DNA from 2 places in the Tardiphaga sp. vice304 genome. Region 2 is predicted to be linked to the other one. Evidence: predicted binding sites of a transcription regulator. Region 2 holds the regulator's gene; the other holds the start of a gene.
What was found. Region 2 encodes LexA, which represses DNA repair genes until DNA is damaged. Its sites were predicted from a motif close to TGTTCNNNNTGTGTTCNG; they were not measured.
Positions count from the first base shown of each region.

Region 1 (11,219 bases), 560 kb from region 2:
CACGCTCTCATATCGGGATTCCGGGTTCGCTCGGGCGGTGCCCTCGCGCCCCGGAATGACAAATCAGCCCACCAGATCCGAAACTTCCGGATGCTGCTCAAGATAATCCACTACGAACGAACAGCCGGCGACCACCTTGAAGCCGTCCGCGCGGATCAGCACCAGCGCGCCCTTGACCAGCTCTGAAGCGATGCCGCGGCCGCGCAGCGACGGCGGCGTCTCGGTGTGGGTGATGACGACACGGTCGCCGGCCAGGCGATAATCCGCAAAAGCGACCGCGCCATCAATCTCGAGTTCGAAGCGCGAGCGGGCCTTGTCGTAGCGGACGTTGGCGGCGAGGGCGTCGGTCATGCTGTATTCCTTGGAGCAGGTAACGTGAAGGCGGTATGTCCGTCCCTTAGAGATCGGAATACCGGCCGGACTTTACAAGATTGCCCGCGCGCCACCCGGCCATGCTAGGATGCCGCATCGCGCGCCGGTCCACCGGCGCGTTTTCATTTCAGGGCTTGTGCCCGCACCTGTCTGGATTTCGCCATGAGCAACGCGCCCAATCAAAAAGGCCCCAACACCAAGAAGAAGCAGAAGTGCAAGAATTGCGAGGGCAAGGGCCTGCTGAAGAAGGGCGACAAGGTGCTGAAGTGCCAGCGTTGTCACGGCACGGGATTGAGGTAGGCGGATGCGTTTCTTCCCTCCACCGCGCGCAGCTACGCTGCGCTCGGCGGAGGGAAGCAGGCGCTCACATATAGCCGAGCAGCTTCCACCAGACGCCGCCGACCAGCACCAGGATGGTGAGGTTGACCACGCTCATCACCCAGCCAGCGATCCACCATTCGTTGAGGGTGACATAGCCGGAGCCGAAGATGATCGGCGCGGTGCCGGTGGCGTAATGCGTCAGCGACATGTTCAGCGAGGACGAGAACGACAGCAGCAGGCCGAGCAGCAAGGGCGGCGCGCCCAGCGCGATGCCGGCGGCGAAGAAGGCGGCGAACATCGCCGTGACATGCGCCGTGGTGCTGGCGAAGAAGTAATGCGCGTAGAAATAGACGATCACGAGGATCGCGGCCGAGGCCTTCCAGTCCAGCCCCATACGGGTGATGCCGCCCTGGATCGACACCGAGAACCAGGTGGTCAGGCCGAGCTTGCCGAGGAAGGTCGCCATCATCACCAACGCGGCGAACCACACCAGCGTGTCCCAGGCGCTCTTCGCCTTCAGAATGTCTTCCCATTCCAGCACGCCGGTGATCAGCAGGATCGCGAGGCCGGCAAAGGCCGTGGTGGTGGGATCGAGGCCGAAGCCGGGGCCGAGCAGCCAGGCGGGCACGCCGGCCCACACCGCAAGCATCAGGACCAGCACGCCGAGCGTGACGATCTCCGGCGTCTGCATCGGGCCGAGCTTGTCGAGTTCGGCGCGCGCCATCGTGCGCGCGGCCGGCGTCTCCTTGATCTCCGGCGGATAGAGATAGAACAGCACGATCGGCATCACCAGCATCATCACCAGGCAGGGCAGCAGCGCGGCGAGCGCCCACTGGCTCCAGGTGATCGAGACAGCGGAGCCGGTGGCCTGCGCGATCAGCGCGACGCAGAGCGGGTTCGGCGCGGTGGCGGTGATGAACATCGCCGACGAGATCGGATTGGCGTTGTAATTGACCAGCGCCAGATAGCGGCCGATCGTTTTCTCCGTGCCCTTCTCGGGGCTGGAGCCGAAGCTGTCGGCGATCGAGCGCATGATCGGATGGATGATGGCGCCGCCGCGCGCGGTGTTGGACGGCGTGACCGGCGCGATCACCAGTTCTGAGGCGACCAGACCATAGGCGACGCCGAGCGTCTTCTTGCCGAGCAGCATGACGAAATAGAAGCCGATGCGGCGGCCGAGCCCGGTCTTGGTGACGGCCAGCGCCACCATCACCGCGATCACGATCAGCCAGATCAGCGGATTGGCGAAGCCCGACAGCGCGTCGGCCAGGGCGGCTACCGGCTTGCCGGGATTGGTGACGCCGGTGATTGCGACCAGCGCGATGGCCAGGATCGACAGCGCGCCGAGCGGCATCGCCTTGCCTATGATGGCGACAATGGTGCCGACGAACAGCGCCAGCAGGTGCCAGGCATTGGGCGAGACGCCGGCCGGCACCGGAATGACGAACCAGATCAGCAGCGTCACCGCAAGCACCACGGCGGAGGGCATGAGCTTGGGAAGCTTGAGACTTTGCATCGGATCCTCGAAAGCGCAGAACGGTCGCGTTCGAGACGGGAATCCCCGGATCAGTCACGGCCATGGATGCCGATGGTCTAGCGGAGAAGGGGAGAGGCCAACGTGATCTACCGCAATGCGGGAAGGGGTTGATCACTTAGGAGGAATGCGCGTTGGGCTGGTGGTGCGGAGCGCCTGCACGGGGGCGTACAGGTTAGTCGCTCGCTGACGTGTCGCGCCAGATCTGCGCGCGCTCGCGTCGCACGAATTTCCTCTTCAACTGTCAAACAGCCAGCCGCTCGCGTTCTCGCGACGCCAGGCGCCCGAGGTGTGCGGCAGTTTCCCCCCTTGAACCCACGAGGGGAGGCACCGCGCCGACAGGCGCGGGGTGGTGGATGGGGCGCGATCCGCCTCACGACGAACCGCGGCGCCTGTCAGCGCGCCACCGCGGTGATTTTGGGCCGGGGGACCGTGCTTCCGGGGACTTGGTTCCAGGCGGTTTCCCGCCGTTCTCCTATCCCACGTCCAGCCGACAAAGAGCGGCAGAGCCCCGTAGTGGGCCCGGACGGTGACCTCCAGCCTCCCGGGGCGTGCTTGCGAGGCACACGCGCGGGACACCGCATCCTGCTCCGCTACCAAGACGCCTCATGACAGCGCCCCCTCGCGAACAAGACGATCGGCTTATAATCCTATATAAGAATAACGTCAATGTATTTGTGCGGGCATCGTGCACGTTGACCCTATGCCGAGATCGGCTTCAGCTCAAACAGACGAGCATATTTTGCAGCTTCGGGGATGTCGTTTCGACGCAGGGCCGAACGAACTGCATCCAGCTTCTTCGCGTCATTGGCGGACATCGTTGGCGACCAGCTCTCGTCGCTGTAATGGAATTCGATTTCCACTTCGGCCGCATACTTGCCTTCGTGAATGAGCTCCATGTGTTTCCGCGTTTCTCGATCCATTGGACCTTGCCAATCTGGACGGGGCCGGGCCGTTATGCTGACAGTCCGCCCGCAATCCGCTATGCATATCTAGGGTGGGCCATGTCAGAGCTTTTGACAAGAATTACAACTGATCCCGACCTGATGCATGGCCGTTCGTGTATCAGAGGTCTGCGCATCACTGTTTCGGACGTGCTGCATCTGTTGTCCGCCGGGCAGTCCCGCGATGACATCCTGCTCGACTACCCCTATCTCGAAGCAGAGGATATCGACGCTGTCCTGGCGTTTGCAGCGCGTCGGCCAAAGCCGCTTGCGTAGGGCGGATTAGGCGAAGCCGTAATCCGCCGCTGATGATGGCGGATTACGGCTTCGCCTAATCTGCCCTACGGGCTTGCGTGATCCAGAACCATCCGAACCGCACGGGCCCGGACCTCGGGTGAAAACTTGTTTGTCGTCTTGCTTGTCATGGCTCCATCCTCTCAGAAGTTGGAGCCTCCGATCAACCCGGGGCGGTTCAGAGGCAGATAAGAGCCGTCTCGCTCGGGCCACAAACATGCGGCTTCGCTAATTGCCATGCGCCATAAACGCAAATCACCCAAAAGAACCGACGAACCGATCCACTTCGTAATCGACCAAAGCTCTCGAAAAATTCGGCGGATTCCGCTCCGAAGTCTATCCATAGGCAAAATGCTCAGCAGTGAGAGGCCGGCTCAGGCTGTAACAATGCGAGTAGCCCGCGTGAGCTTAGCGATATGCGGGGAAGTCCGAGGCCAGAAACTCCCGCATGTCGCTGCGCTCATGCGGGCTACGCTTGCTGCAAATTATAGGCAACCTGTTTCAACGTTGTAAGCATTTCCCCCTCACTCCGCCGCCTCGTCCACCTTCCGCTTCTTCGGCTTGGCCGCCTTGGCCAGCACCGGCTTGAGGTAGGTGCCGGTGTGGCTGCGCGGCGCTTTGACGATGTCTTCGGGCGGGCCCCAGGCGACGATTTCGCCGCCGCCGTCGCCGCCTTCGGGGCCGAGGTCGATCACCCAGTCCGCGGTCTTGATGACTTCGAGATTGTGCTCGATCACCACCACCGTGTTGCCCTGCGAGACCAGCTCGTGCAGCACTTCGAGAAGCTTCGCGACGTCGTGGAAGTGCAGGCCGGTGGTCGGCTCATCCAGGATGTACAGCGTGCGGCCGGTGGCGCGCTTGGATAGTTCCTTGGCCAGCTTGACGCGCTGCGCCTCGCCGCCGGACAAAGTCGTGGCCTGCTGGCCGACGTGGATGTAGTCGAGCCCGACGCGCTGCAATGTTTTAAAAGTTTCGCGGACGCGCGGCACGGCCTTGAAGAAGTCGGCGGCTTCTTCGACGGTCATGTCGAGCACGTCGGCGATCGACTTGTTCTTGAACAGCACTTCGAGGGTTTCGCGGTTGTAGCGCTTGCCCTTGCAGGTGTCGCAGGTGACGTAGACGTCGGGCAGGAAGTGCATCTCGATCTTGATGACGCCGTCGCCCTGGCAGGCCTCGCAGCGGCCGCCCTTGACGTTGAACGAGAAGCGACCGGCCTCGTAGCCGCGCGCCTTGGATTCCGGCAGGCCGGCGAACCATTCGCGGATCGGCGTGAAGGCGCCGGTATAGGTCGCGGGGTTGGAGCGCGGCGTGCGGCCGATCGGCGACTGGTCGATCTCGATGATCTTGTCGATGTGCTCGAGCCCCTCGATGCGGTCGTGCGGGGCGGCGCCCTCGCTGGCATTGTTGAGTTTTCGCGCGATCGCCTTGTAGAGCGTGTCGATCAGCAGCGTCGACTTGCCGCCGCCGGAGACGCCGGTGACGGCGGTGAACAGCCCCAGTGGGATCTCCGCCGAGACGTTCTTCAGATTGTTGCCGCGGGCGTTGATCACCTTGATGGTGCGGCGATGGTTCGGCGGCCGGCGCACCGGCACCGGCACCGACATCTCGCCGGTGAGATATTTTCCGGTCAGCGAATTCGGATTGGCCATCACCTGCTTCGGCGTGCCCTGCGCCACGATATGGCCGCCATGCGTGCCGGCGCCCGGGCCGACGTCGACGACGTAGTCGGCGGCGAGCACGGCGTCCTCGTCATGCTCGACCACGATCACGGTGTTGCCGAGGTCGCGCAGCCGGCGCAGCGTATCGAGCAGCCGCGCATTGTCGCGCTGGTGCAGGCCGATCGAGGGCTCATCCAGCACGTAGAGCACGCCGGTGAGGCCGGAGCCGATCTGCGACGCGAGGCGAATGCGCTGGCTTTCGCCGCCCGACAGCGTGCCGGAGGCGCGCGCCAGTGTCAGATAGTTGAGGCCGACGTCGAGCAGGAAGGAAAGGCGCTCGCGGATCTCCTTCAGGATGCGCAGCGCGATCTCGTTCTGCTGCTTGTTGAGCATGGTGGGTACGGTGGCGAACCATTCGCCGGCCTTGCGCACCGACATTTCCGAGATCTCGCCGACATGCTTGCCGCCGATCTTGACGGAGAGCGCCTCCGGCTTCAGCCGGTAGCCCGAGCAGGCGTCGCACGGCACGTCGGAAAAATACTTGCCGAGCTCTTCGCGCGCCCATTCGCTTTCGGTCTCGCGGAAGCGGCGATCGATATTGGTGACGACGCCCTCGAACGGCTTCTTGGTGTCGTAGGCGCGCACGCCGTCCTCGTAGGAGAACTTGATCTCGTCGTCGCCGGAACCATGCAGGATGGCGTTCTGCGTCTTCTTCGGCAGATCTTTCCACTTGGTGTCGAGCGTGAACTTGTAGAACTTGCCGAGCGCCGTCAGGGTCTGGATGTAATAGGGCGACGATGACTTCGCCCATGGCGCGATCGCGCCCTTGCGTAGCGTCAGGTCCTTGTCGGGGATCACCAGCTCGGCATCGATGGTCTGCTCGACGCCGAGGCCGCCGCATTTCGGGCAGGCGCCGTAGGGGTTGTTGAACGAGAACAGCCGCGGTTCGATCTCGGGGATGGTGAAGCCCGAGACGGGGCAGGCGAATTTCTCCGAAAACAGGATGCGCTCGGCGCCGGTCTTGTCGTGGATCTTGGCGACCTTCTTGTCGGCCTTCTTGTTGTCTTCGACAGGCGCGGACGGCGGCGCGTCGGCATATTCGATCACGGCCAGACCTTCGGCCAGTTTCAGCGCGGTCTCGAAGCTCTCGGCGAGGCGCTGGCCGATATCCGGGCGCACCACGATCCGATCGACGACGACGTCGATGTCGTGCGGAAATTTCTTGTCGAGCACCGGGGCCTCGGCCAGTTCATGAAAGCTGCCGTCGATCTTGATGCGCTGGAATCCCTTCTTGAGGTATTCCGCCATCTCCTTGCGATATTCGCCCTTGCGGCCGCGCACCACCGGCGCCAGCAGATAGAGCCGTGTGCCTTCCGGCAGCGCCAGCACACGGTCGACCATCATCGACACGGTCTGGCTCTCGATCGGCAGGCCGGTGGCCGGCGAGTAGGGCACGCCGACCCGCGCCCAGAGCAGGCGCATATAGTCGTAGATCTCGGTGACGGTGCCGACCGTCGAGCGCGGATTTTTCGAGGTGGTCTTCTGCTCGATGGAAATGGCGGGCGACAGGCCGTCGATCTGGTCGACGTCCGGCTTCTGCATCATTTCCAGGAACTGGCGGGCATAGGCAGACAGCGATTCGACGTAGCGGCGCTGGCCCTCGGCATAGATCGTGTCAAAAGCCAGCGAGGACTTGCCGGAGCCGGACAGGCCGGTGAACACCACCAGCTTGTCGCGCGGGATCTCGAGATCGACGTTCTTCAGATTGTGCTCGCGCGCGCCGCGGATGGTAATGTTGCGCAGCGCCGAGCCGACCGGCTGCCGCTTGGCCTTGATGATCTCGTCCATGACAAATCCCCGGCGCATCAGGCGCGCCGAATCCGGGCTGGTATCGCCGGGCATGCCGGGATCAAACGCCAATTGACTGACTTCGGAACATAGGAAGAACGAGGGGAGATTTCCAGTGCCCGGCGAAAATCATCAACGGATTGTTGGCGATCGGGTTGCAGGGGTGGGCAGGACGACCGCGTCCCCGCAAACAGAAAGGCCGGCTCGAGAGCCGGCCTTCGTATCGAAACTGCGGTTGGCTCAGTAGCGGCCGACGGCGGGGCCGCCCCAGCGGTAGTTGATGCGGGCGGTGACAAGATCGACATCGCCGCTGATCCGGTCGTTGGCGTAGAAGACGCCAGCCGGGGTGGTGAAGCGGGCATCGCGGCCATCGAGGAAGATGTGGTCATAGGCCACCGCGAACGACCAGTTCGGGGTGAAGCCATATTCCAGCCCGACGCCGATCACGCCGCCCCAGCGGGTGTTGCTGCTGGCCGTCGCCAACAGCAATCCCGTTGCGGCGTTGACCGAGGAGTACTCCTCATTGACCACGGCGGCGCCGCCCTTCACGTACAGCAGCGTGTTGTTCCAGGCATAGCCGATCTGACCGGTGAACAGCCCGAAGGCATCGATCTTGGAGCGGTTCGCGATCAGCGGGAACGGGGTGCTGACATTTCTGCCCTTGAAGTCAGCCCAGTTGCCCTGGGCTTCCAGGCCGTAGACCCAGGAAGCGTTCTGCCAACGGTAGCCGATCTGGCCGCCCGCGGTGCCGCCGTCGGCGTCGTGACAGCCTTCGCCGACGTTAGCCGCGCCGGTCGGAACGCCCGCAACGGTCGACGGGATGAAATCCCAGCACTTGCTGGCCGAGCCGTAGCCGCCGTTACCGCCGATGTAGAAACCCGACCAGTCATAGACCGCGGCGATCATCGGCGGCGCTTTGGTATAGGTCCGCCGGGCGAGGTCGGCGGCGGAAGCAGAAGTCGCTGTGCCCAAGGCAGCCAGTGCGACGGTGGCGAGGAAAAGTTTTTTCATTTCAAATTCTCCTGTTCATGTCGCTTCGTTCCCCCGAAGCGATCCCCAAGGCGCGAGCGCCGTATTCGACTCCATCGCGAACTTTGTACCTTAGAGTTGCAGCGCTGTCCGTCACCGCAAAGCCACAGTCGCCGCGGAAATGGCGCGGCTTCTAAGTTAATGAACTATTTCGCATTTTTCTTCGCACTGCAGTGAGGTGTTACGTCAATACTGCTGTCCGAAATGTCAGAAGTCGCTGCGGTGCGCGAATATCCATAAGTCAAGCCGGGCGTTTTGATAGTACGGCCTTGGCTTAAGAACAAAAATAGAACATAGTGGCGCCGATCGCCGTGGATAAGTCGGGGATCGGCGACCTGTCGGGATGCCGGACCGTATAGGATGATGCCGCAGCGGTTGCGGACCGGCCTTGTGGCTGGCGCGATAGCGCAACAGCAATTTCAGTGTGAGTTCAGGAGAGCGGTATGGCGGGCAGCGTAAACAAGGTGATTCTGGTCGGTAATCTGGGCAAGGACCCGGAAGTGCGCCGGATGCAGAACGGCAACCCGGTCGTCAATCTCACCATCGCTACGTCCGACACCTGGCGCGACAAGGCGAGCGGCGAACGCAAGGAAAAGACCGAGTGGCACCGCGTGGTGATCTTCAGCGAGGGTCTCGCCAAGGTCGCCGAGCAGTATCTCAAGAAGGGCGCCAAGGTGTATATCGAAGGCGCGCTGCAGACCCGGAAGTGGACCGATCCGCAGGGCGTCGAGAAGTACTCGACCGAGATCGTGCTGCAGGGCTTCAACTCGACGCTGACGATGCTGGACGGCCGCGCCGGCGGCGGGGCAGGCGCGGGCGGCGGCGGTGACAGCTATGGCGGCGACGACGGCGGCAGCTTCGGCGCCAGCAGCCCGTCGCAGCCGCGCCGCGTCGCGGCGAGCTCGCCGGCCGGCGGTGGCGGCGGCGGTGGTCGCGGCAGCGACATGGACGACGATATCCCGTTCTGATCGCGATTATCAGTTCAGCATTCGAGACACCGGCGCTGCGAGGCGCCGGTGTTTTTCGTAGCCCGGATGACAATCCGGGGCCGGCCCATCCATCCGGTTGAATATCGAGCAGTCCGTTGGTGGGCCCCGGATTGTGATCCGGGCTACACATCAGGCGGAACGCCGGGCTTGACGATGGAACCATCGATGTAAATAGTATTTACATCGATTTCGTTTTCCGGAGTTCCCATGTCGATCGATCCGCTGCTCGATGCCGTCCGCCCGGTCCCGCTGCACGCCTTGGCGGCTTTGGCGGCCTTCGTGCTTGGCGTGGTGCTGCTGGCAGCCCCGAAGGGCAGGCTGCCGCATCGCACGCTGGGCTGGATCTGGGTCGCGCTGATGCTGACCGTGGCGATCAGCGCGCTGTGGATCCAGGGCCATAGCTTCCGGCTCTGGCGCAGCTTCGGGCCGATCCATTTATTGTCGATCGTGGTGCTGGTGACGGCCCCGCTCGGTGTCTGGTACGCGCGCCGGCACAAGGTCGACGCGCATCGCTGGACGATGATTTCGATTTTCACCGGCGCGCTGGTGATCGCCGGCGCGTTCACGCTGGTGCCGGGGCGGATCATGCATGCGGTGGTGTTCGGGCCATAGCCAAGGCGAAGCCCGGCCGCGGGCCGATTCGCGGGTCCCGCGATGGCCGATCGGCAGGTCCGCGGCAAGCCGCGATATCCGGCTCTAAGTGGTTGGAAAAGCGAGGCTAAAATCCAGCTGCGGGGAGCGCACGGGGGTGGCTTGCCGGGCGTTGATGCGCTATATGATTCCCAGCAGAATCTCACCGGAAATCATCCTTGGCCGACACAGACGACAAGAAACCCGGGGAGCCGCCGGCGCCCTCGGATATCCGTCCCGTTTCCATTCTCGACGAGATGAAACGCTCGTATCTCGATTACGCGATGAGCGTGATCGTGGCGCGCGCGTTGCCCGATGCGCGCGACGGCCTCAAGCCCGTGCATCGCCGCATCCTGTACGCGATGTACGAGAACGGCTTCGAATGGAACAAGCCGTACCGCAAGTCGGCGCGTACCGTCGGCGACGTCATCGGTAAGTATCATCCGCATGGCGACCAGTCGGTCTATGACGCGATGGTCCGCATGGCGCAGACCTTCTCGATGCGGGTGCCGTTGATCGACGGCCAGGGCAATTTCGGTTCGGTCGACGGCGATGCCGCCGCCGCGATGCGATACACGGAATCGCGCCTGACCAAGATCGCGCAGTCGCTGCTCGACGATCTCGACAAGGACACGGTCGACTACCAGGACAACTACGACGGCTCGTTTCGCGAACCGCGCGTGCTGCCCGCCAAGTTTCCCAACCTGCTGGTGAATGGCGGCGGCGGTATCGCCGTCGGCATGGCCACCAACATCCCGCCGCACAATCTCGGCGAAGTCATCGACGCCTGCATCGCGCTGATCGACGACCCCTCGCTGACCATCGACGACCTCAACAAGATCATTCCCGGCCCGGACTTCCCGACCGGCGGCATCATCCTCGGCCGCTCCGGCATCCGCCAAGCTTACCTCACCGGCCGCGGCTCCGTCGTGATGCGCGGCAAGGTTTCGATCGAGCCCGCGCGAAAAGACCGCGAAGCGATCATCATCTCGGAAATCCCCTACCAGGTGAACAAGGCCACCATGGTCGAGCGTATCGCCGAACTGGTGCGCGACAAGAAGATCGAGGGCATCTCCGACCTGCGCGACGAATCCGACCGTGATGGTTTCCGCGTGGTGATCGAGCTGAAGCGCGACGTCGTCGCCGACGTGGTGCTGAACCAGCTCTACAAGTTCACCCCGTTGCAGACCAATTTCGGCTGCAACATGGTGGCGCTCGACAATGGTCGCCCGCTGCTGATGAACCTGCAGGATCTCTTGCGGATATTCGTCGCGTTCCGCGAGACCGTGGTCACCCGGCGCACCAAATTCCTGCTCAACAAGGCGCGCGACCGCGCCCATATCCTTGTCGGCCTCGCCATCGCGGTGGCGAATATCGACGAAGTCATTCGTGTGATTCGTACCTCGCCGGATCCGGCGACCGCGCGCGACATCCTGATGGAGCGGCACTGGCCGGCGCAGGACGTGGCCACGATGATCACTTTGATTGACGATCCGCGCCATCGCCTCGCCGAAGACGGCACCGCGCGATTGTCGTTCGAGCAGGCGAAGGCCATTCTCGACCTGCGTCTGGCCCGCCTGACGGCGTTGGGCCGCGAGGA
Region 1 covers NZ_CP041402.1:3,592,968-3,604,186, reverse strand. Annotated here, with positions in the region: gene FNL56_RS17095 (GNAT family N-acetyltransferase) at 64-351, opposite strand; gene FNL56_RS27785 (hypothetical protein) at 535-672, shown strand; gene FNL56_RS17090 (DASS family sodium-coupled anion symporter) at 737-2,209, opposite strand; gene FNL56_RS17085 (hypothetical protein) at 2,929-3,126, opposite strand; gene FNL56_RS17080 (DUF433 domain-containing protein) at 3,232-3,447, shown strand; gene uvrA (excinuclease ABC subunit UvrA) at 3,990-6,971, opposite strand; gene FNL56_RS17070 (outer membrane protein) at 7,212-7,982, opposite strand; gene FNL56_RS17065 (single-stranded DNA-binding protein) at 8,444-8,968, shown strand; gene FNL56_RS17060 (DUF2306 domain-containing protein) at 9,197-9,601, shown strand; gene gyrA (DNA gyrase subunit A) at 9,799-11,219, shown strand, end outside.
Region 1: the regulator LexA is predicted to act here: its motif matches at 7,055-7,072, upstream of uvrA (excinuclease ABC subunit UvrA).

Region 2 (11,219 bases):
CATCACCTGCCGCGAGGTGATCAAGAATGCGTCCGGTGAAGTGATCGAACTGCGCTGCACGTACGATCCTGAAACCCGCGGCGGCAACGCGCCGGACGGCCGTAAGGTCAAGGCGACCATTCACTGGGTCGCCGCGGCCAAGGCCGTGCCGGCCGAGGTGCGGGTGTACAATCTGCTGTTCACCGCGCCGCAGCCGGACGCGGCCAATTTTGCTGCGCAGATCAATCCGGAATCGCTGGAGACGCTGACCGGCTGCATGGTCGAGCCGGCGCTGGCATCGGACAATTCGGACGCCGCCGTGCAGTTCGAGCGCCAGGGCTATTTCTGCCGCGACAAGGATTCCGCGCCGGGCAAGTTGGTGTTCAACCGCACGGTGGGATTGAGGGACAGTTACGCCAAGGCGACCTGAACTGTCATTCCGGGGCGCGGGCGGCGGTAGCCGACCGCGAACCCGGAATCCCGAATTGTTCATCGTCCCATCTCGGGATTGCCCGCCACTCCAATTGGAGTGGCTGAGGTTCGCTCGCGCTGCAGCGCTCGCGCCCCGGAATGACAACTAGCACTGCAAGCAGTCCCATATTCCCCATCCGTTCCCGTAGTCGACCGGTAATTCCTTCCGCTAGCATGCTGGCGGGAACAGCCGGGCGACGGCGATGGCAAACCGCAACATCAACCAACCGCGCGCGCATGCCGGCACCTGGCCGCCGCAGGCGGTGCCGTCGGCTGGTACTGCGCGGCCGGGCACGCGGCTCTGGCAGACCTTAATCGGCACGTTGCAGGCATGGGCGCGCGCGGAAGCCGGGCCGGGGCGGCTGCTGCCCTGGGTGCCGGTCGCGTTCGGTGCCGGCATCGCGCTGTACTTCGCCGCCGAGCACGAGCCGGTGGCCTGGGTCGCGGCGTCGACAGCGGCCGTCCTCGCCATTGCCGCGTTCCTGTCGCGCCGGCAAAAGTGGTTTCCGCTTATCGTGATGCTCGCCGCGATTGCGGCAGGCTTCGCGATTGTCACGCTGAAGACGGCGCGGATTGCGCACGCCGTGCTGGCGAAGCCGCTCTACGGCGTGGCGCTCACCGGCTACGTCGAAACGCATGAAGAGCGCGAGCGCACCGATCGCTTCGTTCTGCGGGTGACGACGATGGAGAGCCCGCGTTCGCAGGTGCGGCTCGAACGGGTGCGGCTGTCGGTGCGCAAGGGCGCCGCACCTGCGGTGGGCAGTTTCGTCCAGTTGAAAGCGCGGCTGCAGCCGCCGCTGCAGCCGTTACGACCCGGCAGCTACGACTTCGGTCGCGACCTGTACTTCCAGGGCATCGGCGCCTCCGGCTTCGTCACCGGCAGCATCAAGGCAGTCGATCCGCCGAATGTGCCGGGCTGGCGGTTGCGCTACGCCGCGACCATGCAGGGCTTTCGCGATGCGATCGACGCGCGCATCCGCACCGTGCTGTCCGGCGACGCCCGCGCCATCGCCACCGCGCTGTTGACCGGGCGGCGCGACGCGATCTCGCCGGAGGTCAATGATGCGATGTTTGTCTCGGGGCTCGGCCACGTCTTGTCGATCTCCGGCTATCACATGGCGGTGGTCGCCGGCGTGGTGTTCTTTACGGTGCGCGCGCTACTGGCGCTGATCCCCGCGTTTACCGTGACCTTTCCGATCAAGAAATATTCGGCTGCCGCGGCCCTCGCCGCGGCGCTGTTCTATCTGTTGCTGTCGGGCGCGGAGGTGGCGACGCAGAGATCGTTCTTCATGACGGCGGTGGTGCTGCTCGCGATCATGGTCGATCGCCGCGCCATCACCTTTCGCACGTTGGCGGTGGCGGCGATGATCGTGCTGGTCGCGATGCCGGAAGCCTTGGTGCATCCGAGCTTCCAGATGTCGTTTGCCGCGACATTGGGACTGGTGGCGCTGGTGCAGGGCGGCGTGCCGGTCCTCTTGGCATCGCCGGACCATTCCGCAACGGCGCGCGCCGCGCTCTGGGGCGGTCGCGAGATCATCCTGCTGACGCTGGCGTCGCTGGTCGCCGGCCTCGCCACCACGCCCTATGCGGCGTTTCATTTTCACCGCGTGACGCCGTATGGCGTTTTCGCCAATCTGCTGGCGATGCCGGTGGTCTCCGTGCTGGTGATGCCGGCCGGACTGCTCGGGCTGGCCGCGATGCCGTTCGGTTTCGACGGCGTGTTCTGGCGGCTGATGGATGTCGGCATCCAATGGATGATCGTGGTGACGCAATGGGTCGCGGCCTTGCCGGGAGCCATCGGACGGGTCGCCGCGTTCGGGCAGGGGCCGCTGATCGCCGCGACGCTGGGGATCATCCTGCTCGGGCTGCTGCGCACGCCGCTGCGCTGGATCGGCGCCGGTGTGCTGGCGCTATCGATTGCCGCGGTGCTCACGGTCAAGATGCCGGACGTGTTGATATCAAATGACGGCCACCACGTCGCGGTTCGCGGCCGCGATGGACGGCTGCAATGGATGCGCAGCACCAAGGATACGTTTTTGCAGAAAGAGTGGCTCGGGGCCGACGCCGATCCGCGGCTGCCGAATGAGGCGTCGCTCGGCCACGGCGTGGCATGCGATGTCGCGGGATGCGTCGCGGCGCTGGCCGATGGGGCTCTGGTTGCGCTGGCGCTGCAGCCCGACGCTTTTGCCGATGACTGCGCGCAAGCGGTGCTGATCGTCACGTCAAATCAGCCGCCGGCCAATTGCGCCGCAAAGGTGATCGATGCGGAAACCCTGCGGGCCAGCGGCGCACTGATTTTGCGCCGAAGCGGCGACGGATTTGCAACCACCGCCGTCCGGCCGAAAGGCGTCAACCGGCCGTGGTCGGGCGCAGTGCCTGATGCCGCCGAACCATCAAGCGCTGCAGGACGGGGCAACCGCCCGGTCGATGCGACGCCGGCCGAAGCCGACGTGCAGGCCGATGATTCCGCTGCTCAGTAGCGGCGATAGATCCCGACCAGCTTGCCCTGGATGCGAACCCGGTTCGGCGGCAGGATGCGGACTTCGTAGGCGTCGTTAGCGGGCTCCAGCGCGATCGAGGCGCCGCGGCGGCGGAAGCGCTTCAAGGTGGCTTCCTCCTCGTCGATCAGCGCGACCACGATGTCGCCGGTATCGGCGCTCTCGTTTTTCTGGATCAGCGCCATGTCGCCATCGAGGATGCCGGCGTCCTGCATCGAGTCACCGCGCACTTCCAGCGCGTAGTGCTCGCCGGTGCCGAGCATGTCGGGGGGTACGCTGATGGTGTGGCTGCGGGTCTGCAGCGCCTCGATCGGCGTACCCGCGGCGATGCGGCCCATCACCGGGACGGCCACCGAGCGGCGGCTGTCTTCCTCGTAATCGCCGTTGCCGTTGTTGTTGCCATTGCCGGTCGACAAGGGTCGCACCTTGCCGAGCGTGCCTTCGATGACGCTGGGCGTGAAGCCACGGCGGCCGGTGGCAGGTGCTGCGGCGCCGCCGAGTTCGGGCAGCTTGATGACTTCGATGGCGCGCGCCCGGTTCGGCAGCCGGCGGATGAAGCCGCGCTCTTCAAGCGCCGTGATGAGGCGGTGGATACCGGATTTGGAGCGCAGGTCGAGCGCGTCCTTCATCTCGTCGAAGGACGGCGGCACGCCGGCTTCCTTGAGCCTTTGGTCGATGAATTTCAGAAGTTCATACTGTTTGCGCGTGAGCATCTGGAGCCATCCTTGGTTGACGGGATCAGCCGCCGCATCATCATCGTCGGTTTCAGGACCGGGCAAAGCCACGACATCTCGAAACAAATCATGAACGAACACTATCTGTTCCATATGTGTTCCGCAACGCTTAAATTCCGGTCAACAAAACCGCAAGAGGGCTCAGATCGGCAATCGCACAAACTCGCAAAGCGAACCCTTGGGCGCCGCCACAGCGAACGGCCGACGGATCAGAAGTCCTTGCGCGGCAGCGAGATTTCCCAACAAGGAGGAGTCCTGCCTGGATACCGCCGTCGCGATCACGCTACCGTCGTCGCCCGGCGTCAGCACCGCGCGCAGATAATCTTCGCGCTGATCATTGGCGGCAAGATCGCGACCGACCCGACCCGATTCGATGGCATGGGCGACCTGCGCGCGGCCGGACAGCGCGCGAATCAACGGCACCATGAACAGGAAGGCGCAGACATAGGACGACACCGGATTGCCGGGCAGGCCGATCACCCGCATCGCGCCGCGCCGTCCGTTCATCATCGGCTTGCCCGGCCGCATCGCGATCTTCCAGAACGCCATCTCGACGCCGGCGGCCTCCAGCGAGGGCTTGACCAGATCGTGGTCGCCGACCGAGGCGCCACCGGTAGTGACGAGGATATCGGCGCCTGCGTCGATCGCACGCTGGATCGCCGAGGCGGTCGATTCCAGCGTGTCGGCGGCGATGCCGAGATCGATCACCTCGGCGCCTTCGGCGCGCGCCAGGGCGCGAAGCGCAAAGCCGTTGGACAGGACGATCTGGCCGGGGCCGGGGATGGCGCCGGGCAGCACCAGTTCGTCGCCGGTGGCGAGTACGGCGATCACCGGGCGGCGGCGCACCGGCAGTTCGGGGTGGTTCATGCCGGCGGCGAGCGACAGATCGCGATCGGTGAGGCGCTGCCCGGCGCGCAGCAGAACGTCGCCTTCAGCGAAATCGATGCCGGCCGCGCGGATGTGCTTCGCCACGGTGGCGGCTTCGTTGATGAGGACGACGGCGCCGTCGCGCGAAGTGTCTTCCTGGATCACGATGGCGTCGGCACCGTCCGGCACGACGCCGCCGGTGAAGATGCGCAGCGCCTCGCCGGCGGCCAGCGCGCGCTCGAACGGCCGGCCGGCGGCGACCTCACCGATCACCGTGAGCCGCGCGCCCATCACGGCATCGGCGGCGCGCACCGCATAGCCGTCCATCGCCGACATCGGCTGCGGCGGCTGCGTCCGATTGGAGGCGATGTCGCGCGCCAGCACGCGGTGGTACGCCGCCTCCAGCGGCACCATTTCCTCGGGCAGGGCGTCGGCGCCCGCGAGAATGGCAGCCATCGCGTCGGCAACCGGCATCAGGGCCATCAGTCAATCTCCAGGCGTCGTGATCAATCGGCGTCGTTGTCGGTGACCAGATAATGGCCCGACTTGCCACCCTTCTTTTCGACGAGATGAAGGCCTTCGATGCGGACGCCGCGCTCGACGGCCTTGATCATGTCGTAGATCGTGAGGCACGCGATCGAAACCGCGGTCAGAGCTTCCATCTCGACGCCGGTGTTGCCCGAGACCTTCACGGACGCGCGGACCCGGCAGCCCGGCAACTTCTTGTCCGGCGTGATATCGAGCGTGACCTTCGACAGCATCAGGGGATGGCACAGCGGGATCAGGTCGGAGGTGCGCTTGGCCGCCATGATGCCGGCGATCCGAGCGGTGCCGAGCACGTCGCCCTTCTTGGCGTTGCCGGAGACGATCAGTTCCAGCGTCGCCTTGCTCATGATCACCAGGCCTTCGGCGACGGCGAGACGCTCCGTTGCCGGCTTGTCGGAGACATCGACCATGCGCGCCTCGCCGGCGGAATCGATGTGGGTGAGGGCGGGGGCGTCGCTCGCGGTGCGCCTCGATTTCTTGCCGGCCATGACTTTGGATCCTGTCTTTGCAAAACGGACTTGCGCGCCGCTGCTCTTTCTTCCCCTCTCCCCTTGTGGGAGAGGGTGGCCGCGCGATAGCGCGGGCGGGTGAGGGGGCGTGTGTTGCACTCCGCAGCTCCCCCTCATCCGACGCCGACTTCGTCGGCGCCACCTTCTCCCACAAGGGGAGAAGGGAAGAAAGCAAGGATGCGACTCACGCCGCGCGTTTCAGCAGCGCCTTGGTCGCGGCCGTAACATCTGCCTGCCGCATCAGGCTTTCGCCGACCAGGAAGGTGGAGATGCCCACGCGCTCGAGGCGGGCGAGGTCGGCGGCTTCAAAAATGCCGCTCTCGCCGACCATCAGGCGGTCTTTCGGGATCATCGGCGCCAGCGTCTCGCTGGTCGCTAGCGTCGTCTCGAAGGTCCGCAGATTGCGGTTGTTGATGCCGATCATCGGGGAGCGCAGGTTTAGCGCGCGCTCCAGCTCCGGCTGGTCGTGGACCTCTAAAAGCACATCCATGCCATGCTCGATCGCGGCATCCTCGATGTCGCGGGCGGCGGCGTCATCGAGCGCCGCCATGATGATCAGGATGCAGTCCGCGCCGTGCGCGCGGGCTTCGACCACCTGATAGGTTTCGAACATGAAATCCTTGCGCAGCACCGGCAGCTTCACGGCGTTGCGCGCCGCGACCATGAAATCGAGGTGGCCCTGGAACGACGGCGTGTCGGTAAGAACCGACAGGCACGCCGCGCCGCCGGCCTCATAGGCCTTCGCCAGCGTGGGCGGGTCGAAGTCTTCGCGGATCAGGCCCTTCGAGGGGGAGGCTTTCTTCACTTCGGCGATCAGCGCGAAGTCGCCCTTGTCGAGCTTTCGGTAGATCGCGGTCATGAAGCCGCGCGGCGGCGACGCGGTCTTGGCCAGCGCTTCCAGCTCGGACAACGGGTGCGCGCGCTTCGCGGCGGCGATTTCCTCGCGCTTGTAGGCCTCGATCTTGGTGAGGATATCGGACATCGCTCAGTCCTTCGCGTTCGAAACCGTGACCAGCCGCTTCAGCTTTTCCAGGGCGGCGCCGCTGTCCAGCGACGTCTGCCCCATCGCTATGCCTTGCTTCAGGTCGGCTGCCTTGCCGGCGACGATCAAGGCCGCGGCAGCGTTGAACAGAGCGACGTCGCGGAACGCGCCGGGCTTGCCGTCGAGCACGGCCTTGAGCGAGATCGCATTCGCCTCGGCGTCGCCGCCGCGCAGCGCGTCGGGGCCGGCGCGGGGCAGGCCGGCGTCTTCCGGCGTAATCTCGAACGAGCGGATCTCGCCGTTCTTCAACTCCGCCACGAAGGTCGGGCCGCTCAGCGTGATTTCATCGAGGCCATCGGAGCCATGAACCACCCAGGCGTGCTTGGAGCCCAGATTCTTCAGCACCTGCGCCAGCGGCAGCACCCATTGCCGCGAGAACACGCCGACCATCTGCCGGGTCACGCCGGCAGGATTGGAGAGCGGGCCGAGCAGGTTGAAGATGGTGCGGGTCGCCAGTTCGACGCGGGTCGGGCCGACGTTCTTCATCGCCGGATGATGCGACGGCGCGAACATGAAGCCGATGCCGGTCTCGGTGATGCAGCGGCCGACGTGGTCAGGCGTGATGTCGATCTTGATGCCGAGCGCGGCCAGCACGTCGGCGGCACCGGAGCGCGACGACAGCGCCCGGTTGCCGTGCTTGGCGACCGGCACGCCGCAGCCGGCGACGATGAAGGAGGCGCACGTCGAGACGTTAACGGAGCCGGAGCCGTCGCCGCCGGTGCCCACCACGTCAACGGCGCCCGCAGGAGCATCTACGCGCAGCATCTTGCCGCGCATCGCCGCGACCGCGCCGGTGATCTCGTCGACGGTCTCGCCGCGCACCCGCAGCGCCATCAGCAGTCCGCCCATCTGCGACGGCGTCGCTTCGCCCGACATCATGCTGTCGAAGGCCGCCGACGACTCTTCGCGAGACAACGTGGCGCCGGTGGCGACCTTGGCAATGAGTGCCCTGAGATTGTCCATCAGATGCTTTCAGTATCTCGTCATGGCGAGGAGCCCTTGCGACGAAGCAATCCAGTCCTCGTGTGGCCTTCTGGATTGCTTCGTCGGAGCAACATTGGCAAGGCCAATGTTGCTGCTCGCTCGCAATGACGGCGTTGGGCCTAGTTGGTGTCGGCGGCCGCCGCGCCGGTGGCGACGGCAACGGCTTCCTCGTTGATCCTGGTGCCGATCTGGGTTTCGAGCCGGGTGACGTATTGCGCGACCTGTTCGTCGGTCTGGCCGCGCTGCAGCGTCTCCTTCAGCGTCTTCACCTCCGCGGAGGCCATGTCGACGGCGGGGGCGCTGACATCGGTCACGCGGAACACGATCCATTCGCTGGAGCTCGTGCCCTGCGCCTGTCCGGCATCATTCTTCGCGCTGCGGAATACCGACTGGATCACGCCGGGCGACAGTTCGGGCAGGTTTGCGTCGCGCTTGAACGGCGCGGAGGTCACAACCTTCAGGCCGGTCGCGGCGGCCTCATCGGCCAGCTTGGCGCCGGCGGCGAGTTTCTTCTGCATCTCGTCGGCCTTGGTGCGCAACCGGCTGGTGATCTGGTCGTCGCGCCAGCGCGCGGTGACCTGGTCCTTGACCTCGTCGAGCGGGCGCTCGCGGGCGGGCGTCACGCCGAGCACGTCGAACCAGGCATAGCCGCCGCCGAGCTGGATCGTCTCGTTGTCGACGCCGACATCGCTGGCGAACGCCTTGGTGATGATGTCGGAGCCGGCCGGCACGCCCGCGACGGGCTGGCCGTCCGGCGCGCGGCCGGAGCGGTCGACGGCGTCGATGGTGACGGCGGTCAGGCCGAGCTTCTTGGCCGCATCGACCACATTGGCGCCGCCGCCGCGCTCGTCTTCCATCTTGTTGTGCATTGCCGACACTGCGGCACGCGCGCGCTCCAGCGCGAGGTCGCGCTTCAGCGTCGCGGCGACGCTGTCATAGCTCGGCTGGCTGCCGGCCTGAATTTTGCCGACCTTGACCAGTGTCACGCCGAACTGCCCGGCAATCGGCTGGCTGATACCATCGGGCGCCAGCGAGAAGGCGGCATCGGCGACGTTGGGATCGATGATGCCCGCCTTGGTGATCATGCCGAGGTCGATGTCGGACGCGCTGAGCTTGCGCTCTTTCGCGAGGTCGTCGAACGAGAAAATGTCGCTGAGCCTGGCGCGGCCGGCGGCGGCTTCTTCCGCAGTCGGGAACACGATCTGCGAGATCTGGCGCTGCTCCGGCGTGGAGAGCTTGTCCTTGCGCAGCTCGAACACTTTCTTCGCATCGTCGTCGGAGACGACCGACCACTTCGCCATTTCGTCCGGCGTCAGCACGACGAACGCCACCTTGCGGTATTCGGGCGCGCGAAACTGCGTCTTGTGGTCCTCGAAATAGGCCGCCAGTGCCTCCGGGGTGGGAGCCTCGACGGTGCCGACCTGGGCGGTGTCGAGCTTGACGTAGTCGATGGTGCGGGCCTCGTTCTGGAAGCGGCTCATCGCTTCGATCTGGGTCTTCGACGGCTCCAGGCCATTGGTGATGGTGCCGGCGATCTGGCGGCGCAGCGACACCTTGCGCTGCTCGCTGATGTAGCGCTGTTCGGTATAGCCGAGCGAGCGGATCAACTGCTGGAAGCGTGGCGCGTCGAAGGAGCCGGTCGATCCCTTGAAGTTCGGATCGTCGACGATCTGGCGCCTCACTTCGGCGTCGGACACGCCGAGGCCGCGGCGACGGGCGTCTTCGTCGAGGGCGGCTTCGGCGACGGCCTGCTGCAGCACCTGGCGGTCGATGCCGAAGGCGCGCGCCTGGTCGGACGTCAACGGACGACCGAACTGGCGGCCGATCTGCTGCAGCCGGTCGGTATAAAGCTGGCGAAACTGCTCGGTCGTGATCTCGGTGTTGCCGATCCTGGCCAGCGTGGACTTGCCGTAGCCTTTGAAGATGTCCTGAATGCCCCAGATCGCAAAGCTGCCGATCAGCACCACCATCACGGCAGTCATGATGGTCTTGCCGAGCCAGTTTTTCGAGGCGTTGCGCATTCCGCGAAGCATGGGATCATCTTATTTGTCAGGAGGGAAACCGGCGGGCGCCAGACGCAGAATCCGCAAAAGGGCGTCGCCGGATGGGAGGCGCACCATAAAGTGGCCGAAGCTGCGTCGCAACCGCCAGGGAACGGCGCGGATTGAAGCGGTCCGGGCGGTCGGCCCCGCCGCCGCCTGGCCACCCCAACTTGAGCTATCCCGCACGCTCTGTTAGCCCAGAGGTCACCTCCTTTCTCGCGGGATTTCCTCATGACTGACGCCATTCGGCCGCTGATCGCCGGCAACTGGAAAATGAACGGCCTGACCGATCAGGTCAGCGAGCTCGGCCTGATGATCTCGGAGCAGGGCGAATTGACGCACAGACTCGATCTGATGATCTGCCCGCCGGCGACGCTGACGATGACCATGGCGGTGATGGTCGAGGGAACCGGCATCCAGATCGGCGCGCAGGACTGCCATGTCAAGGCGTCCGGCGCCCATACCGGCGACCTCTCCGCGGAAATGTTCGCCGACCTCGGCGCCACCGCGATCATCGTCGGTCATTCCGAGCGCCGCGCCGATCACGGCGAGACCGATGCCATCGTGCAGCAGAAGGCGCAGGCGGCCTGGCGCGCCGGACTGGTGGCGATCGTCTGCATCGGGGAGACCCGCGCGCAACGCGACGCCGGCGAAGCGCTCGACGTATGCGGCGCGCAGCTCGCCGGTTCGCTGCCGGATGGCGCCACCGCCGCCAATACCGTCGCGGCCTATGAGCCGGTCTGGGCGATCGGCACCGGGCTGACGCCGACGGCGAAGGATGTCGAGGAGGTCCACGCCTTCATCCGCGGTCGCCTAGAAGCGCGCTTTGCGGCGGAGGGCGCCCGGATGCGGCTCCTGTATGGCGGCTCGGTCAAGCCGTCCAACGCGGCCGAGTTGATGGCCGTGGCGAACGTCAACGGCGCGCTGGTCGGCGGCGCCAGCCTGAAGGCGGCCGATTTCCTGGGCATCGCGGCGGGATGTCCTTGATCCCAGGCAAACCGGACGTTCGGCCGCGGGGCGGGCGATCTCCCAGGCTGCGGCCAGGCGCCGGCTTTCCGGGGGTGACAATCCCCCGTGCAATCGTGTAGACAGCCCTCGACTTCAACTCCCGCAAGTTCTGCCGCAGCCGGCTCCTCGGCGCAGCGCGCTTGTGACGGAAGGATCCGATGCAAAGCGTCATTATCGTCATTCACCTCATGATCGTCGCGACCTTGATTGCCGCGGTACTGTTGCAGAAATCCGAGGGCGGTGGCCTGGGCGTCGGTGGCGGCGGCGGTGGCGGCTTCATGTCGAGCCGCGGTACCGCCAATCTGCTGACCCGAACCACCGGCTTCCTGGCGGTAGGGTTCTTCGTCACCAGCCTGTTTCTGTCGTGGCTGGCCGGCTACGAGCGCAAGCCGACCTCGATCATCAACGGCACCACGGCGCCGGTGTCGCAGCCCGGTGGCGCCCTGGTGCCGCCGACCTCGGGCGGGCTGCTTGATTCGCTGAAGAAGGCCGACGAGCCGCAGGCGCCGGCCGGCCCGCAGGCGCCGCGTTCGCAATAA
Region 2 covers NZ_CP041402.1:3,032,536-3,043,754, forward strand. Annotated here, with positions in the region: gene FNL56_RS14405 (glutamine--tRNA ligase/YqeY domain fusion protein) at 1-409, shown strand, start outside; gene FNL56_RS14410 (ComEC/Rec2 family competence protein) at 654-2,930, shown strand; gene lexA (transcriptional repressor LexA) at 2,924-3,661, opposite strand; gene FNL56_RS14420 (molybdopterin molybdotransferase MoeA) at 3,824-5,032, opposite strand; gene moaC (cyclic pyranopterin monophosphate synthase MoaC) at 5,056-5,583, opposite strand; gene trpC (indole-3-glycerol phosphate synthase TrpC) at 5,789-6,586, opposite strand; gene trpD (anthranilate phosphoribosyltransferase) at 6,590-7,609, opposite strand; gene FNL56_RS14440 (peptidylprolyl isomerase) at 7,750-9,663, opposite strand; gene tpiA (triose-phosphate isomerase) at 9,904-10,659, shown strand; gene secG (preprotein translocase subunit SecG) at 10,839-11,219, shown strand.